DNA from 4 places in the Dactylosporangium sp. NBC_01737 genome. Region 4 is predicted to be linked to each of the others. Evidence: riboswitches for the same ligand, from Rfam matches in the RefSeq annotation. Region 4 holds a riboswitch; each other region holds the start of a gene.
The links. A riboswitch is a leader RNA that binds a small molecule or an ion and turns the genes downstream of it on or off. The one in region 4 is predicted to bind cyclic di-AMP.
Positions count from the first base shown of each region.

Region 1: another riboswitch for cyclic di-AMP. It lies ahead of OHA72_RS52905 (C40 family peptidase); the one in region 4 lies ahead of OHA72_RS02010 (C40 family peptidase).
Region 2: another riboswitch for cyclic di-AMP. It lies ahead of OHA72_RS59740 (coiled-coil domain-containing protein); the one in region 4 lies ahead of OHA72_RS02010 (C40 family peptidase).
Region 3: another riboswitch for cyclic di-AMP. It lies ahead of OHA72_RS17195 (hypothetical protein); the one in region 4 lies ahead of OHA72_RS02010 (C40 family peptidase).

Region 1 is NZ_CP109153.1:11,479,886-11,483,954, forward strand. Features, by position in the region: gene OHA72_RS52890 (hypothetical protein) at 1-285, shown strand, start outside; gene map (type I methionyl aminopeptidase) at 288-1,076, opposite strand; gene OHA72_RS52900 (helix-turn-helix transcriptional regulator) at 1,142-1,444, shown strand; gene OHA72_RS52905 (C40 family peptidase) at 1,612-2,613, opposite strand; cyclic di-AMP (ydaO/yuaA leader) riboswitch at 2,622-2,771, opposite strand; gene OHA72_RS52910 (MerR family transcriptional regulator) at 2,913-3,347, opposite strand; gene OHA72_RS52915 (MFS transporter) at 3,371-4,069, shown strand, end outside.
Region 2 is NZ_CP109153.1:12,941,911-12,945,979, reverse strand. Features, by position in the region: gene OHA72_RS59750 (cyclase family protein) at 1-514, opposite strand, end outside; gene OHA72_RS59745 (LysR family transcriptional regulator) at 707-1,561, shown strand; gene OHA72_RS59740 (coiled-coil domain-containing protein) at 1,558-2,574, opposite strand; cyclic di-AMP (ydaO/yuaA leader) riboswitch at 2,578-2,715, opposite strand; gene OHA72_RS59735 (HPF/RaiA family ribosome-associated protein) at 2,930-3,403, shown strand.
Region 3 is NZ_CP109153.1:3,801,726-3,805,794, forward strand. Features, by position in the region: gene OHA72_RS17185 (FAD-dependent monooxygenase) at 1-453, shown strand, start outside; gene OHA72_RS17190 (diguanylate cyclase domain-containing protein) at 488-2,026, shown strand; cyclic di-AMP (ydaO/yuaA leader) riboswitch at 2,074-2,217, shown strand; gene OHA72_RS17195 (hypothetical protein) at 2,394-3,071, shown strand; gene OHA72_RS17200 (polyprenyl synthetase family protein) at 3,588-4,069, opposite strand, start outside.
Region 4 is NZ_CP109153.1:432,150-436,218, reverse strand. Features, by position in the region: gene OHA72_RS02015 (methyltransferase domain-containing protein) at 1-472, opposite strand, end outside; gene OHA72_RS02010 (C40 family peptidase) at 518-1,510, opposite strand; cyclic di-AMP (ydaO/yuaA leader) riboswitch at 1,518-1,663, opposite strand; gene OHA72_RS02005 (ABC transporter ATP-binding protein) at 1,955-2,728, shown strand; gene OHA72_RS02000 (ABC transporter ATP-binding protein) at 2,757-3,521, shown strand; gene OHA72_RS01995 (IS110 family RNA-guided transposase) at 3,539-4,069, opposite strand, start outside.

The DNA.
Region 1 (4,069 bases), 2.9 Mb from region 4:
TTTCGCAGGAGCGTAGCGCGCCTCCGGGCCGAGCGGGCCGCCGGCGGCACCGTCGAGCACCGCGTCGGGTTGGGCTCCAGCAGCCCGGGGCTCGCCATCCCCAGGTGCACCGCGTCCCGCCCGACGACCAGCCCACCATCCGCGTCGAGGCAGACCGCCGAAGGCATCAGCGGCGACCCGTCGAACAGCAGTGGCCGCGGCTCCCGCCCGTCGACCGCCAGCACCGCCACCGTCGTCGACGTCCCGAAGTCGACACCCAACCGCGTCACGCCACTACGGTACTGACCTCACGGCTGCGCCTGCTCCGGCACCGGCAGGGTGAAGATCTCGACGCCGTCGTCGGTGATGGCGATCGTGTGCTCGCTGTGCGCCGTCCGGCAGCCCGTCGCGCTGCGCAGCGTCCAGCCGTCGGCGTCGGTGACGAGCTTGGCCGTGTCCGCCATGATCCACGGCTCCAACGCCAGCAGCAGCCCGGGGCGCAGCGTGTACCCGCGACCGGGCCGTCCCGTGTTCGCGACGTGCGGGTCCTGGTGCATCGTCGATCCGACGCCGTGCCCGCCGAACTCGGTGTTGATCGGATACCCCGCCGCGCTGAGCACCGAGCCGATGGCGTGGGAGATGTCCCCGATGCGGACTCCGGGCCCGGCCGCGGCGATCCCCGCGCGCAGCGCCCGCTCGGTCACGTCGATCATCGCCACGCTCTCCGCGGGCCTGGCGTCGCCGACGATGAAGCTGATCGCGGAGTCGGCGACGAAACCGCCCACGGAGACGGCGAGGTCGAGCGACAGCAGGTCACCGTCGGCGAGCGTGTAGTCGTGCGGCCGCCCGTGCAGCACGGCGTCGTTCACCGACGTGCAGATGTAGTGGCCGAACGGCCCGCGCCCGAAGGACGGCTCGTAGTCGACGTAGCAGGACTTCGCCCCCGCCTCGGTGATCATGCTGTGTGCCCACGCGTCGATGTCCAGCAGGTTCACGCCGACCGCGCTGCGACGCTTCAGTGTCTGCAGCATCTCGGCGACCAGGGCGCCGGCGTCCTTCGCTCGCAGCAGGTCGGCAGGGTTCAAGATCTCGATCATGCAGCGTCTTCCTCGCGCACCAATAAGTATCCCGGCCATATTATCCCGGTATTAGAATCGGAGCCATGGTCAGGTTGCCGCTCACCCCCGCAGAGGTCGCACGCGGAGAGCGCCTCGGCGCCCTCCTGCGCCGCGCCAGGGGGCCGAGATCGATGCTCAACACCGCGCTGGACGCGGGCGTCTCACCGGAGACCCTCCGGAAGATCGAGTCCGGCCGCGTCGCCACCCCCGCGTTCCCGACCATCGCCGCGATCGCCGACGTCCTCGGCCTGTCCCTCGACGCGGTGTGGTCCGAGATCAACCAGTCGGACGGCGAGGCCGGACTCGCAGGATCGACCCGCACCGCACCCGAGCGACTGGCCTCGTAGCCCGGCGCGCGGGTTTCACGGTCAGCGACCGGCACCGGCAGCTACGTGACGCAGCGTCCTTGATGCTGGGGGCTCGCGGTCACCGACAACGGCACAATGTGACGGCCCACCGGCGGCGCTGCGGGGGGCGCAGGCGGCCGGTGGGCCGGTGCAGGTCCTGCCGGACGTCAGGACACCCGGCCGTAGCCGTACAGGGTGTCGATGTCGACCGGGGCGACCTTCACCACGGTGCGGCTGTTGGGGGCGTGGATGATCTGGTTGTTGCCGATGTAGATGCCCACATGCCCGAGGCCGTTGTAGAACACCAGGTCGCCCGGGGCGAGCTGGCTGCGGGAGATGTGGCGGACCTTCTGCCACTGCTGCGCGGCGTTGTGCGGCAGGGACACCCCGGCCGCCTTCCACGCCATCATGGTCAGCCCGGAGCAGTCGAACGTGTTCGGTCCGGCGGCGCCCCACACGTACTTCTTCCCGAGCTGCGCCCACGCGTAGCTGACCGCCTTGCCGGCCGTGCCGGAGACCGCCGGCGGCTTGCCGGGTGCCGGGGGCGCCGCGGTGGTGGTCGTCTTGGCCTTCGCCGCCGCGGCTGCGGCAGCGGCGGCCGCTTCGGCCTTGCGCTGCAGGTCGTCGAGGCGGGCGATGTCGCCCTCGATCTTCTTGCGGCGGGTCTCCAGCTCGATCTTCTGCTGGCTCTGCGCGGCACGGGTCTCGTTGAGCCGTTGCTGCTCGGCGTTGAAGGCGTCCTTCGCCGCGGTGTACGCGGCCAGGTCGCGCTGCTGGCTGTGGGAGATCTGCTGGAGGGTGCCGACGCGGTCGGTGAAGGCACCCGAGGAGCTCGCGCCGAGCATGAGCGACCAGGTGCCGAGGTGGCCACCGGTCTTGTAGGCGTTCACCGCGAGCGTGTCGGCGGTGACCTGGGCGGCCTCCATGGTCGCCTGCAGCGGTGCCAGGTCGGCCTGCAGCTTGGTGATCGCCGCCTGGGTGGCCTCGAGGTCGCCGTTGACCTTGTTGTACTGCTCGACGATGTGCTCGACCTCGTTGTTGCCCTTGTCGATCTGGGCCTGGAGCTCCTCCGGCGTCGGATCCGCGTGCGCGGCGCAGGCCGGAGCGATCAGCGCCGACACCGCCAGCGCGACGACCGCGGCACGCAGCGTCGTGCGTCCGTTGAACACGGCACAGTCCTTCTTCCTTTGACCGCCTACCGGGTTAGCTGACGGATTCGGGCGAGAAGAAGGCGCGCCCTACCGCGCCGCGGCGCGGATTCACCCCATGGGAAACCTGGTGGTTCCCCGGCTCATCGACCGTCGCCCGTATGCAGCGACGCGCGGCCGACGACTCGGCGGCGGCTGCCCGGCCACCCCGGCGGGGCGGGCGACATCCGGCAGCCAGGCCAAACGTAGCGGCCGCACAGACCGCCGGGCCTCGATCTAAGCCACACTTAACGAAGACTTGGCGAGGAGCTGCAGATCATCTACGGGGTGCCGGTCAGGCGGCTGGGCGCCCAGAGCTGATCGGCGTCGCCCGCGGCGATCCGCCCGCGGTACACGTCGATCTTGTGGTCGATGAGCTTGAGGTTCTCCTGGATCTCCGCGAGCCGGGCGTGCACGTCGGCGCGGTGCGACTCCATGAGCGCGAGCCGCTCCTCCTCGTTGCCGGGTCCGGCGGCCACCAGCTCGGCGTAGCGCCGGATGAACCGGATCGGCATGCCGGTGGCGCGCAGCTTCGTGCACACCACGATCCACTTGAGATCGAGGTCGTGATACCGGCGCTGGCCGCCGCCCGTGCGGTCGACCGGGGTGACGACCAGGCCGGCCCGCTCGTAGTAGCGCAAGGTGTGCACGCTCACCCCGGTGCGGCGGGCGGCCTCGGCGATGCTGAGGCCGGGCTGCGGTTTGACTTCGAGCACGCTCTAGATTTTAGCGTCGCGTGATGAGCGACATGACGCACGCGGACCGGCGGCGCCGGATGCTGGTGCTCGCGGTGTGCTGCACCAGCATGGTGGTGGTCGTGATGGACATCTCCATCGTCAACGTGGCGCTGCCGGCGATCGGCCGCGACCTGCACTCCCCGGTGTCCGGCCTGCAGTGGACCGTCGACGCGTACACCCTGGTGCTGAGCAGCTTCCTGGTGATGGCCGGGTCGCTCGCGGACCGGGTCGGCCGGCGGCGGGTCTTCCGGCTGGGGCTGATCGCCTTCGGGCTGGGCTCCCTGGCGTGCAGCCTCGCGCCCGGCATCGGCTGGCTGATCGGCGCGCGAGCGCTGCAGGCGGCCGGCGGCACCATGCTCAACCCGGTCGCCATGGCGATCATCGCCACCGCGTTCCCGGACCGCGGCGAGCGGGCCCGCGCCATCGGCGTGTTCGGCGCGGTCTCCGGCCTGGCGCTGGGGCTGGGTCCGGTGCTCGGCGGCGCCCTGGTCGACGGGTTCGGCTGGCGCTGGATCTTCTGGGTCAACGTGCCCGTCGTCATCGTCGCGCTCCTGGGTACGGCGCTGTTCGTGCCCGAGTCCCGCGCCGCCCGCCCCCGGCGCTTCGACCCGGTGGGCCAGGCGCTGGTGTTCCTGGTCCTGGGCAGCGCCGTCGCCGCGATCATCCAGTCCGGCGAGCTCGGCTGGACCTCCCCGGCCGTC
Region 2 (4,069 bases), 1.4 Mb from region 4:
GTCGGGTCAGGTCCGCGACGTCGTCGATGTTGACGGAGTCGATCCCGACCAGTGCCGGGCGTCGCTGCACCAGCCACTCGACGGCGTCGCGGGCCAGGAACGGCGCGTCCGCCGCGCCGTAGGCGGGGGTGCCGAAGTGCCTGGACCAGCCTGTACACACGAGGACGGCGGCATCGGCGAGATCGGTGCCGTCACCCAGCGCCTTGGCGAGCAGTGCCGCGCCGACCCCGCGCTCGCCGGTCGCGTCGACCAGCAGCCCCGGCAGGTCCGCGACGCGGTCCAGGGGCACGTCGGTGAGGTCGCCGCGGCCCTCGAACCGGTGCGCCGGCGTGTCGAGGTAGGTGCCGGTGTTGGCGACCAGGTCGATGCGGCCGATCTGGAAGTCGGTGTCCGGCGCGTAGCGGCCACGGGAGTCGTCCCTGGACAGGTAGTCGGTGATCTGCGGTCCGGGGATGCCCGGGTACGTGACCTGGCCCGCGTGGATCGGATGGTTGAGTTCGACGAAACGGCTCACGCCGCCACCTCCGCTGCGCTCCGGTGTCGGCCTGAGCCCACACTGCCATTCTGGCTCGCGGCTCCTCCGCTGCGCTTCGGACCGCTCGCGCCTTCGATCCTGGCAGACAGCACAGCTAACGTGTGAACGAGAATTCCTACAGTTGCACTGAAGCAGGGCTGCACAGTGAACCTTGATCCCCGTCGTCTTGCGGTGCTTGCCGCCATCGCCCGCCGGGGTACCCTCGCCGGCGCCGCCACCGCGCTGCACGTGACGCCGTCAGCGGTGTCGCAGCAGCTCGCGCAGCTGGAGCACACCGTCGGCCGGCCGCTCGTCGACCGTTCCGGGCGGCGGGCCGTGCTCACGGCCGCCGGCCGGATCCTCGCCGCCCGCGCCGAGGCGATCGAGCGTGAGCTGGCCGAGGCGGAGCGTGAGCTGACCGCGATGTCCGGCCGGGCCGCGGGACTGGTCCGCGTCGGTGCGTTCCCGACCGTGATCCGGTTTCTGCTCATCCCGGCGATGGAGCGCCTGGCCCGCGACCACCCGGACGTGACCTGCTCGATCACCGAGCTCGACGGCCCGCCCGCGCTGCGCGAGCTGCGCCTCGGCGGCCTCGACCTGACCATCACGGAGCGCGACGCGAGCCTCGGCCTGGAGTCACGCCGGCAGGTGCACGTGGTGCCGCTCGCCGAGGATCCGTACCGGGTGGTCGTGCCGTCGGACTGGCCGCCGGTGCACTCCTACGGCGACCTTGCCGACCGGCCGTGGATCTGCGGGCCGCCGACCTCGACGACCGGGCAGGTGCTGGAGCGGCTCGGCCGGGAGCGCGGCTTCACCCCGCGGCGGGTGCACCTGTGCGTGGACTATCCCGCCGTCCTCGCCCTGGTCGCGGCGGGGCACGGCGCCACGATCGCGCCGGACCTGGCGCTGCGGGGTGTCGCCTCCCCGGGGCTCTGCGTGACCGACCTGCCGGTCGCCGGGGCGCGCCGGCTGGACGCGCTCGTCACCGCCGGCAGGGCGGCCCTGCCGGCGGTGGAGGCGTTGCTCGGTGCGCTCCGCGCCCTCTAGTAGATCGACATGTGGACGTGGTTGGTGTGGTCGCTGCTCGGGTCGCCCTGACCGCTGCGGTACGCGTGCCAGCCACCCGCCGGCGTCCAGATCTGCTTGAACCAGATCACGTACATGACCCCGAGCGCCGTCGCGTTCTTCACCAGCCAGGCGGCCAGCTGCGTGCCGTACTCCTTGGACGCGCCGGTCGCCACCCCGCCGAAGCCCTTCGCGTCGGCGGCGAAGTCGCAGGCCCGGCCCTTCGGGTGCTCATACGGCTCGCCCGGCGGACGCCAGCACGACACGAAGTGCGTGAAGCCTGCCTTCTGTACCTGCTGCAGCGCGTGCAACGTCCTCGGGGTCAGGCATCCCTTCGTGGTGGGGTCGTCGGTGGCGCACGACTCGGTGGGCCAGGATCCGTCGGCCCTGCGAGGCGCCGGCTCCGCCGCCTTGCTCGTGGTGCCGCCACTCAAGGTGGTGGAGGCGTCGACGGCGTCCTTGGACTGGGCGAGGGCCCGTTCCAGCTCGGCCTTCTGCTTCGACATCACCGCCATGCTCGCCTGCTGCTTGGCGACCTCGGCGTCGATCGTCGCCTTCGTCCTGCTCAGCTCGTCCCGCAGCGCCGCGACCTGCCGCAGCTGCTCGGCGTTGCCGCGCGCGATGACCTCCAGCGTGCTCACCCGGTCGGCGAACGCCCCAGGCGTCCCGCTGTTGAGCAGCGTCGCCGCGCTGCGCAGCCCGCCGCCGTTCTGATACGCCGCGATCGAGATGGACTGGGTCTCCTCGTGCAGCTTCGCGTACCTCGGCTCGATCGCCGTCTGCTGCGCGGCCAGGTCCTTCTGCCGCTGCAACGACGCGGTGAGGGCGTTCTGCGCGTCGATGTACGCGCGGTTGGTCTCGTCGAGCTTCTTGATCAGCGCCGGGTCGCCGCCCTCACTGGCGTTCGCCGGTGAGGCAGTGCCGAGCACCACGGTCGGGGTCAGGAGGATCGCGAGCGCCGTCACGACGGCGACGATCCACGGAGGTCTGGACATACTGTTCCCTCCATCGGCCGCTTACCGGGTGAGCTGACGGATTCGGGACGGAACAGTCGCCCCTACCGCGCAAAAAGCGCGGATTCACCCCAGAAACTTGGTTCCCCGGCCCGTTGGAGCACGGCTCAGCGGCGGCCGCGCCGGCACGGTGAGTGCCTACGAGCGGGCCGCCGCCGACCCTAACCACCTGCGATTTCATCCCCCTGCGGACCCTCGGTAACGTCCCGGCGGCGTTCTGCAGCCGGGCGGTTTCGGGGTGGTAGGCTAGCCTCCTAGGAAGGTTTGGGGGACATGAACAGGGTCATCGCGGGGTATGCGGTGATCGTCAAGGTAAGCAACGGAAGGGGTCTCGGACATGTCGAGAAGTGCTACGAGCACACCGGCCACCGTCGAGGACTGCCTGCGCGTCGGTGCCGGCTTCTCTCTGGGGGACAGGGCCTGGATCGCCGAGCAGTTCGCCACGCTCGACAGCCGCCTGGCCGCGTTCCCCGTCGACGCCACCGAGCTGGAGGTGTCGGTGAAGGACCGCGCCGCCCGGGGGCAGAAGGTGACCCTCGAATGCTGGATCGCCGGCCAGCAGAAGATCGTGACGACCTCGGCGGAGGAGGATCTGCACGCGGCGCTCAACGACGTCCGCGACGACCTGCGCCGGCGGCTGAACGACGCGAAGACCCGGCAGGAGCCGCGCAACAACCGGCACCTGCGCGAGAGCACCATCACGGATGTCATCTCCCCGGAGCTGACCCCGGCCCTCGACGACGCGTCGCCCGAGGCGGTGCCCGCCGAGACGGCGGCCGCCGGCGACGAGGGTGCGGCCCGGGGCGCGTAACGCCTGGCGCGTAACGCCTGGCGCGTGCCGCCCGCACTGACGCTCAGCCCGGTCGCCGATCGCCGGCGGCCGGGCTTTCCGCTTTTCTCGGGCAGCTCCGATGCGCTGGTTGCTCTTCGCGTGCGTGTTTGTCATGCCCGTAATAGAAAATCCATCACGGCTGCGGCCTTGGTGGTTCCGCGCAGCCTGCGGCAGCGCGACCGGTAGCCCGGTCACCGTCCGTGCCGTAGTTCCGCACTCACATGATCCAGCGCCGTCGGGCGCAGCATTCGGTGCTACAACACCGCCGCTGGCCAAAAAACGAAACCATCGATCACTAGACCGGGTAGTACCAACGCTCGGACGGCGATCTTCCGGCCCCGCCCCGTGATCGAAGGACAGCCGCGGTCGCCCGGACGACCAGTCCGGTCCTTCGATCATGAGCGGGGCCGGCACCGATCGACGCCGATCGGCGCAGCGCAGCGATTTGGGCGATTTGCGAGAAGTCGAAGCCGCCGACAATGCAAGTTACCAACGTCGATCACTAGACCGGGTAGTGCCAGCGCTCGAACGGCGATCTTCCGTTCTGGCTCATGATCGAAGGCGCCCTGTGGTCGTCCGGACGGCCACCCGGATCCTTTGATCAAGCGCCAAGATCGTAGATCTTGGCGCGGGCGAAGCCGGCGC
Region 3 (4,069 bases), 3.4 Mb from region 4:
GCGCCCGACTTCTACTACGCGCCGAACGCGCAGGTCCGCATGGACGCCTGGACCCGGGGCCGGGTCGCGCTGGTCGGCGACGCCGGCTACTGCCCGTCGCCGCTCACCGGGCAGGGCACCGGCCTCGCCCTCGTCGGCGCGTACACCCTGGCCCGCGAGCTCGCCGCCGCCGGCGACGAGCACGTGGCGGCGTTCGCCCGGTACGACACCGTGCTGCGCGACTTCGTCGAGGTCAACCAGCGGGCCGCGCTCGCACCGGCGAAGGGGTTCGCGCCGCGGACCGCCCGGGAGGTGTGGCTGCGCGACCTCAGCATCCGCATGCTGCCGCACGTGCCGTGGCGGCATCGGATCTTCGAGGCCATGACGAGGGACGCCAAGCGCGCCTCCGAAGCGTTCGAACTCTGCACGGACGACGCACATTTGCTTAGGATCGGGGGTGATACGTCGATGTGAGGGTGCAGGGTCGGCCGGATCGGGGTAGGCAGCCGTGGATCGTGATCGGGACATGGCGATGGCCGCGATCCGCTCCGTCTACACCATCACCGGCCGCATCAACACCGGCAGCACCGTCGCCGAGACGCTGCACCGCATCGCCGAGGCCGTCGTCGAGAGCGTCGGGTTCGGCGCCGCGGTGGTCAACTACCTGCATCCCGAGGGCGTCTACGAGGCGGTCGCGATCGCCGGCCCCGAGGAGGCCCGCGCCGAGCTGCTCGGGGTGCGCTACCCGGCGGCCGAGTTCGACGCGCACCTCGCCGACGCCGACGAGTGGGGGCAGCTGCGCTTCCTGCCGCACGAGCGGCACAACGACGGCATCCAGTCCTGGATCCCCTCCCCGGCCGAGGGCGCCGACCAGGTCCCCGACGAGGAACGCTGGCACCCGCTGGACGCCCTGTTCGCGCCGCTGTGCGCACCGGACGGTTCGCTGGTCGGGATCCTCAGCGTCGACCTGCCCGCGGACGGCAGACGCCCAGGCGCGTTCCAGCAAGAGCTGCTGGAGATGCTCGCCGCGCAGGCCGGCATCGCGATCAACAACGCCAACCTGGTCGAGGCGCTGCGCCAGGAGCGCCGGCACCTGGAGGCCAGCGAGGCCGCGTTCCGGCTCGCGTTCAACGGCGCCGGCACCGGCATGTGCATGATCGGCCTGGAGGGCGCTGACCTGACCCGGATCGTCCGGGTCAACCCGACCCTGTGCGAGCTGCTCGGCCGGGACGAGGACGTCCTGGTCTCGATGCGCTTCGGCGACTTCATCCACCCCGACGACTTCGACCACAGCCGGGAGGTGTTCGCCGGCGGTACCGGATCCGTCCGTGACTACGAGGTCCGCTGCGTGCGCGGCGACGGCGAGACGATCTGGATCTCCGCCACGATGTCGGTGGTGGCCGGCTCGCCCTCGTTCGCCATCACGCAGGTGCAGGACATCACCGGCCGCAAGGCGACCGAGGCCGACCTCGTGCGGCGGGCCTCCCGCGACCCGCTCACCGGGCTGGTCAACCGCGACGCCTTCACCGAGCCCCTCGCCACCGCGATCCGCCGGGCCCGCACCGAGGCCGTCATCAGCGCGCTGCTCTTCTGCGACCTCGACGACTTCAAGGTCATCAACGACACCCTCGGCCACGACGCCGGCGACGCGGTCCTCGTCGCCGTCGCGCACCGCCTCGTCTCCCTGGTCAGGCCCACCGACACGGTCGCACGCCTCGGCGGCGACGAGTTCGTCGTCCTCACCGGCAACGTCACCGTCACCGACCTCGGCGCGCTCGTCGACCGCCTCGAACGCTCCGTCTCGGCACCGGTCACGCACCAGGGCCACATCATGCGGGTACGGGTCAGCGTCGGCGTCGCCGTGATCGATGACACGGTCGACGATGCGGGCGCCGCACTGCGCGCCGCCGACCGCGCGATGTACCTGGTCAAGGGCGGGCGCCACGCCGGAGGGGTGACCAGGCGGGTGACCGCGTTCGGTGATCGTTCGGGTGCGCCGGGTGGTATGCCGTTGCTGCGGTTGGCCCGCCCCGAAGCCGCCCAGTAGGGTCGTGAGGTCCGCTCCGGTCGACCTGCACCGCATCCGGTGCTGCCGGGCGGGCGCCGTCGAGTCGCGAGACGTTCGCGAGCCGGGGACCCACGTAGTCCTCTGGGGTGTATCCGTGGCCGAGCCACGGTAGGGCGAAGCTTCCCGCCCGAACCCGTCAGCTAACCCGGTAGGCGGCACCGGAAGGAGTCTGCCGATGATGGCCGCCCGCCCGCCGTCGTAGCGCCTCACCACTGATTCCCCCCTTCCAGCACGCCGCCGTCCGGCGCCGTGCCGATGCCGCATGTCTGTCTTCGATGAAGGACCTTCAGTAGTGAAGCCATTGCCACGTCAATTCCATCCTCGACATCGCCGGCCGGCGCTCAGTGTGAAGACCGGCACCGTCTCGGTCGCCGTGCTGTCCGCCACGCTGCTGGCCACCCTGCCCGCCGACTCGCCGTCGATGTTCACCGGCTCCGCGTATGCCGAGTCCGGGGCGGTCGCGTCCGCGTCGCCGTTCTCGTCCCCTGCCGCGTCGCCCTCCGTGTCCGCGTCACCGTCGCCGTCCTCGGCCGGGCCGCTCGCGGTCGCGGTGCCGGCGGCGCCGCCCGTGCCGCCGGCACCGCCGGTCGTGCGGCCCGTCGCCGGGCTGAACCAGCGGCAGATGGACAACGCCGCGCTCATCGTGAAGCAGGGCCGGGCGCAGGGCATGCCCGACCGGGCCCTCGTCGTCGCGATCGCGACCGCGATGCAGGAGAGCAACCTGTACAACGTCGCCAGCGCCGCGGTGCCGTCCTCGCTGCAGCTGCCGCATGAGGGCGTCTCCTCCGACCACGACTCGGTCGGGCTGTTCCAGCAGCGGGCCAGCCAGGGCTGGGGCACGGTGGCGCAGCTGATGAACCCGTCGCACTCGGCGATGCTGTTCTACAACGCGCTGTCCCGGGTGCGGGGCTGGGAGCGGATGAGCGTGACGGCGGCCGCGCAGGCGGTGCAGCGCTCGGCGTTCCCCGGTGCGTATCAGAAGCATGCCGGCCGTGCGGAGCAGGTGGTCGGCGCGCTCAGCTGAGATGCCCGCAGTGACCGGCCGGCGCCCGTGGGGTCCCGGCCGGTCGCGGCTCTGCGACGGCGCGGTAGTGGCTGCCGGGTGCGACCGGCTTCGATGACTACTGCGCCCCGGACGCCGATCTCCTCTCTTTCCGCATGATCGAAGGACGCCCCAGGCCGCCGGGGCGACCACCGCTGTCCTTCGATCATGCCGGCAAGATCATCCACCCGTCCCGGAACCCGCGACCGCCGGCAGGACGATCCAGCGCGTGACCCGTCGCACGTCGCTCCCGCCGTGATCAACGCTGCGTGTTGGTCACCCGGGCAGCCGCGGGATGACTTCGATCACACCGCAAGATCGCGCGGGTTGTGGGTTCCGCGGCTTTGTGGGTCGCGGGTCAGGCCGGGTGGCGGGTCAGGCCGGGTGGCGGGTCAGGCCGGGTGGCGGGTCAGGCGGGGTGGCGGGTCAGGCGGGGTGGCGGGTCAGGCGGGGTGGCGGGTCAGGCGGGGTGGCGGGTCGCCCAGCGGGCCAGGGCGATCAGCTCAGCGACCGCGGCCGGCTCGGGGATCGCCAGGTCGAGCGCGAGTAGTGCCTGCGCCAGGAGGTCCTCGCCCTGCTGGACGCACCAGGAGCGGGCGCCGGACCGTTCGATGACCTTCGCGGCGCGTTCGAGCTCGGCGTCGCCCAGCCGGCCGTCCCGGCGCAGCAGGTCGGCGAGCTCGTCGGCGCCCGCCGCGAGCGCCGCCGCGACCGGCAGCGACCGCCGCCGGCGGCGCAGGTCGGAAACGTCGGCCGGCCCGTCACGGCCGGATCGCCCCAGATGCCGAGCAGGTCCTCGGTGAACTGGACGGCCAGCCCCAGCCGCACGCCGAACAGCCGCAGCTGCTCCACCCGCGCCGGGTCGCCGCCGCCGGCGATCGCGCCGAGCGCGCACGCGCAGCCGAGCAGGGCACCGCTGCGCTGCTCGACCGCCGTGATGCACTCGCGCAGCAGGTCGCTGCCGGACCGGCGGCCGGTGG
Region 4 (4,069 bases):
GCACCGGCGTCGCGCCGCGCGGACCCAGGACGCCGGGGTCGAGGATGCCCGGGTCGAGGATCGGGCCGCCGGTCGGGACCTGGAAGGCGAGCGTCCCGCCGTCGTCGAGGGCCGCGGCCAGCACCGGCAGTAACGCCGCGTGATCGGGCACCCACTGCAGCGACGCGTTGGCGACGATGACGTCGACCGACCCGCGCTGCGGCCGCCACCCGGCGATGTCGCCGAGCTGGAAGGACACCTGCGGGCCGGCCAAAGGCGCTGCGGCGGCGAGCATCTGCGGCGAGGAGTCGATGCCGAGCACAGCCGCGTCCGGGTACCGCGCGGCGAGGGTCGCGGTCAGCGTGCCGGGCCCGCAGCCGAGGTCCACGACCGCCACGGCGGAGGTGGTCGGGATGCGCGCGACCAGCTCGTGGAAGGGCCGGGCCCGTTCGTCGGCGAAGCGGGCGTACTGCTCGGGATCCCAGGAGGCCATGCCCCATCTTGCGGGCATGGCCTCCTGGCGCGTGACGAGGGGTTCCTAGTGAGGGCGCCCGTAGCCGGTCGTGTTGGAACGGTCGACCGAGGCGACCTCGACGTTGCGGCCCGTGGTCGGTGCGTGGATCATCTTGCCGTTGCCGATGTAGATGCCGACGTGGCTGGGCGACGATCCTCCGAAGAACGCCAGGTCTCCCGGCGAGAGCGCGGACCGCGAGACGTGCGTGACCCTGCTCGAGCGCCACTGGTCGTTGGCGTTGTGTGGCAGCGTGATGCCGGCCGCCTTCCAGGCACCCATGGTGAGGCCCGAGCAGTCCCAGCTGCCCGGTCCGGCGGCGCCCCACTTGTAGGGCTCGCCGAGCTGGGCGCAGGCGAACGCGACGGCGGAGTTCGCCGGGCTCGTGCATTCGGCGCCGAGGGACACCTTCACACCGGTCGATCCGGTGCTGCCGGCCGCGGCGGCGCGCCGCTTGAGGGCGTCGAGCTTCTTGACGTCGCCCTCGATCTTCTTCTTCTTGGTCTCCAGCTCGGCCTTCTGCGCGTTCTCCGCGGCGAGCGTGTCGTCGATCTTCTTCTTCTCGTCGTCCAGCTTCGACTTGGCCTCCGAATACTCGGCGATCGCGCGCTGCTGGTGCTTGCTGATCTGCCGCAGCGTGGTGAGCTGGTCGATCAGCGTGTCCGACGACTGCGCGCTGAGCATGACGTTGAGGCTCACCATGTTGCCTGAGCCCTTGAACGCGGCGATGGCGATGACGTCGACGTCGGAGTTGGCCGCGGCCATGCTGTCCGCGAGGGGCTGGATCTTCGCCTGGACGGTGGCGGCCTCCGCCTGAGTGGCGGCAAGCGTTTCATTGATCTTGTTGTAGGCCTCGATCGTGACTTCGAGCTCGTCGCCCGCCTTCTCGAGCTGGGCTTGGATCTCGGCAGCTGTGGGATCGGCCTTGGCGACGCTCGCAGGCGCCACGACGGCCAGCGCGACGGCCCCGATGATCAGGGAACGCAGCAGTGACCGCTTGGCGCGGTGTCCAGCGGACAAGGGATGACCCTTCATTCACCGACCGCCTACCGGGTTAGCTGACGGGTTCGGGCGGGAAGAGTGCGCCCTACCGCGGCTTCGCGGATTCACCCCAAGGAACCTGGGTCCCCGGCTCGACAGCGCCATGGGCGCTCGACTCGGCGGCGCTTGCACGGCGCCGCCCGGGGTGGGCGACGGACTGCCGGGCAGGCCGGACCTAACTTAACGTGATCACCAGCGAAGCGAAACCCACGCGTGTCGTTCTATATCTATTACCCTAAAAGTCCGAATCACGGCGAGTTGTCGGTCCACATCGGACGGTGATGCGCCACAGAAGATGGTGTTGACGGACACACAATTGGGGCTTGATTCTGCTCTGATACCCGGTTAAATACACGTAACTTTATTCACCGACGATGCACATAGTTCGCCCACTCCGAACACCCCCGGAGGAGCGTCACCCCCATGTTGCGTGTCCAGAACCTCGAGGTCGTCTACGACGACGTGATGTTGGTGCTGCGCGGCGTCAGCCTGCAGGTGCCACCCGGACGCATCGTCGCGCTGCTCGGCGCGAACGGTGCGGGCAAGACCACGCTGCTGCGGGCCCTGTCGGGCCTGCTGGGCGTGCACGACGGCGCCATCACCAAGGGCGCCGTCACGCTCGACGACAAGCCCATCCACCGGCTCCGGCCGGCCGCCGTGGTCCGCCGCGGCGTGTCGCAGGTGATGGAGGGGCGAAGAACGTTCGCCGAGCTGACCGTCGAGGAGAACCTGCGGCTCGGCGCCCACACCCGCCCGAAAGGACGGGCCGAGGCGATGGACCGCATGTACAGCCTCTTCCCCGTCCTCGCCCAGCGGCGCGGCAGCATCGCCGGATACCTCTCCGGCGGCGAGCAGCAGATGCTGGCGATGGGGCGGGCCCTGATGTCCGACCCGGCGTACCTGCTGCTCGACGAGCCCAGCCTCGGCCTCGCGCCGCGCCTGGTCGAGCAGGTCCGCGACCTGATCGTGCAGATCAACCGGGCCGGCACCGGCGTGCTGCTGGTCGAGCAGAACGCGACCATGGCGCTGTCCATCGCCGAGCACGGATACGTGCTGGAGACGGGCAAGGTCGTGCTCGACAAACCCGCCGCCGAACTGCTCGCCGACGACGACATCCGCGAGTTCTACCTCGGACGGGCCGAGCGGTCCTTCCGCGACGTCAAGCACTACAAGCGTCGCAAACGCTGGCTGTCATAGAGCCGCAACAACCCCTTCGGGAGTCGCCGTGCTGCGTTTCGAAGACGTCCGGCTCAGCTTTGCCGGCGTCAAAGCCATCGACGGTGTCTCGTTCACCGTCGCCAAGGACGAGCTGTTCGCCGTCATCGGCCCCAACGGGGCCGGGAAGACGTCGATCTTCAATGTGATCTCCGGTGTGTACCGGCCGCAGAAAGGCAGGGTGATGCTCGACGAGCTCGAGCTCACCGGACTGCGCCCGGACAAGGTCGCCAAGCTGGGCGTGGCCCGCACCTTCCAGAACGTCGAGCTGTTCCAGCACCTGACCGTGCTGGAGAACCTCATGCTCGGCCGGCACCACCACATCCGCTACGGCACCCTCGCCGCCATCGCGTGGCTCGGCCGCGCCCGGCGAGAGGAGATCGCCAACCGGGCCGTGGTCGAGGACATCGTGGACTTCCTCGAACTGGCCCAGTGGCGCCGCCTGCCGGTGGGGCTGCTGCCGTACGGCGTGCAGAAACGCGTCGAACTCGGCCGCGCCCTGGCGATGGAGCCGAAGCTGCTGCTGCTGGATGAGCCGGTCGCCGGGATGAACCTGGAGGAGACCGAGGACATGGCCCGCTTCATCCTCGACGTCCGCGAGGAGCTCGGCATCCCGATGATCCTCGTCGAGCACGACATGGGCCTCGTCATGGACCTCGCCGACCGGGTCATGGTCGTCGACTTCGGCGTGCCGGTCGCCACCGGCACGCCCGCCGAGGTGCAGAACAACCCTGACGTCCTGCGTGCCTACCTGGGGGAGGTGGAGGCGGCATGACACTCCCTGTGTCAACCTCAGGCAGCGACCAACGTGGTTTGTGTGGGTTGGTTCAGTCGTACAGCGTTGCCGTGCCGGTCGGGGTTGTATGGCGTCTGGTCGGTCCAGCAGCGCCAGATGACGCGGATCCAGGCTCGGGCGAGGACGCGGATGGCGTGTGGGTGGTCCAGGCCGCGGGCGCAGGCGGCGGCGTAGACCCTTGCTGCCCAGTCGCTGTCGTGGCGGCTGTTGTCGGCGAAGGTGGTGACCGCGACGCGGAAGCGTTTGTTGCACGCCCATCTGAAGTGCACGGCTCGGTGTTTGCCGGATTCCTTGGTCACCGGGGTGACACCGGCGAGCGCGGCGATGGAGTCGGGTCCGGCGTAGGCTTCGCGGGAGTCGCCCCACTCGGCGAGGATCTGCGCGGCGTTGATCTGACCAGACCTTGGCAGCGATGTGAAGATCTCGGCGTCCGGGTGTTCGCCGAGTGTGGCGACGACACTGCGGCTGAGCGTTTTCAACGCGGCCACGACCGCGCGCAGGACGGTGACGAGGGCGGTCACCGCGTC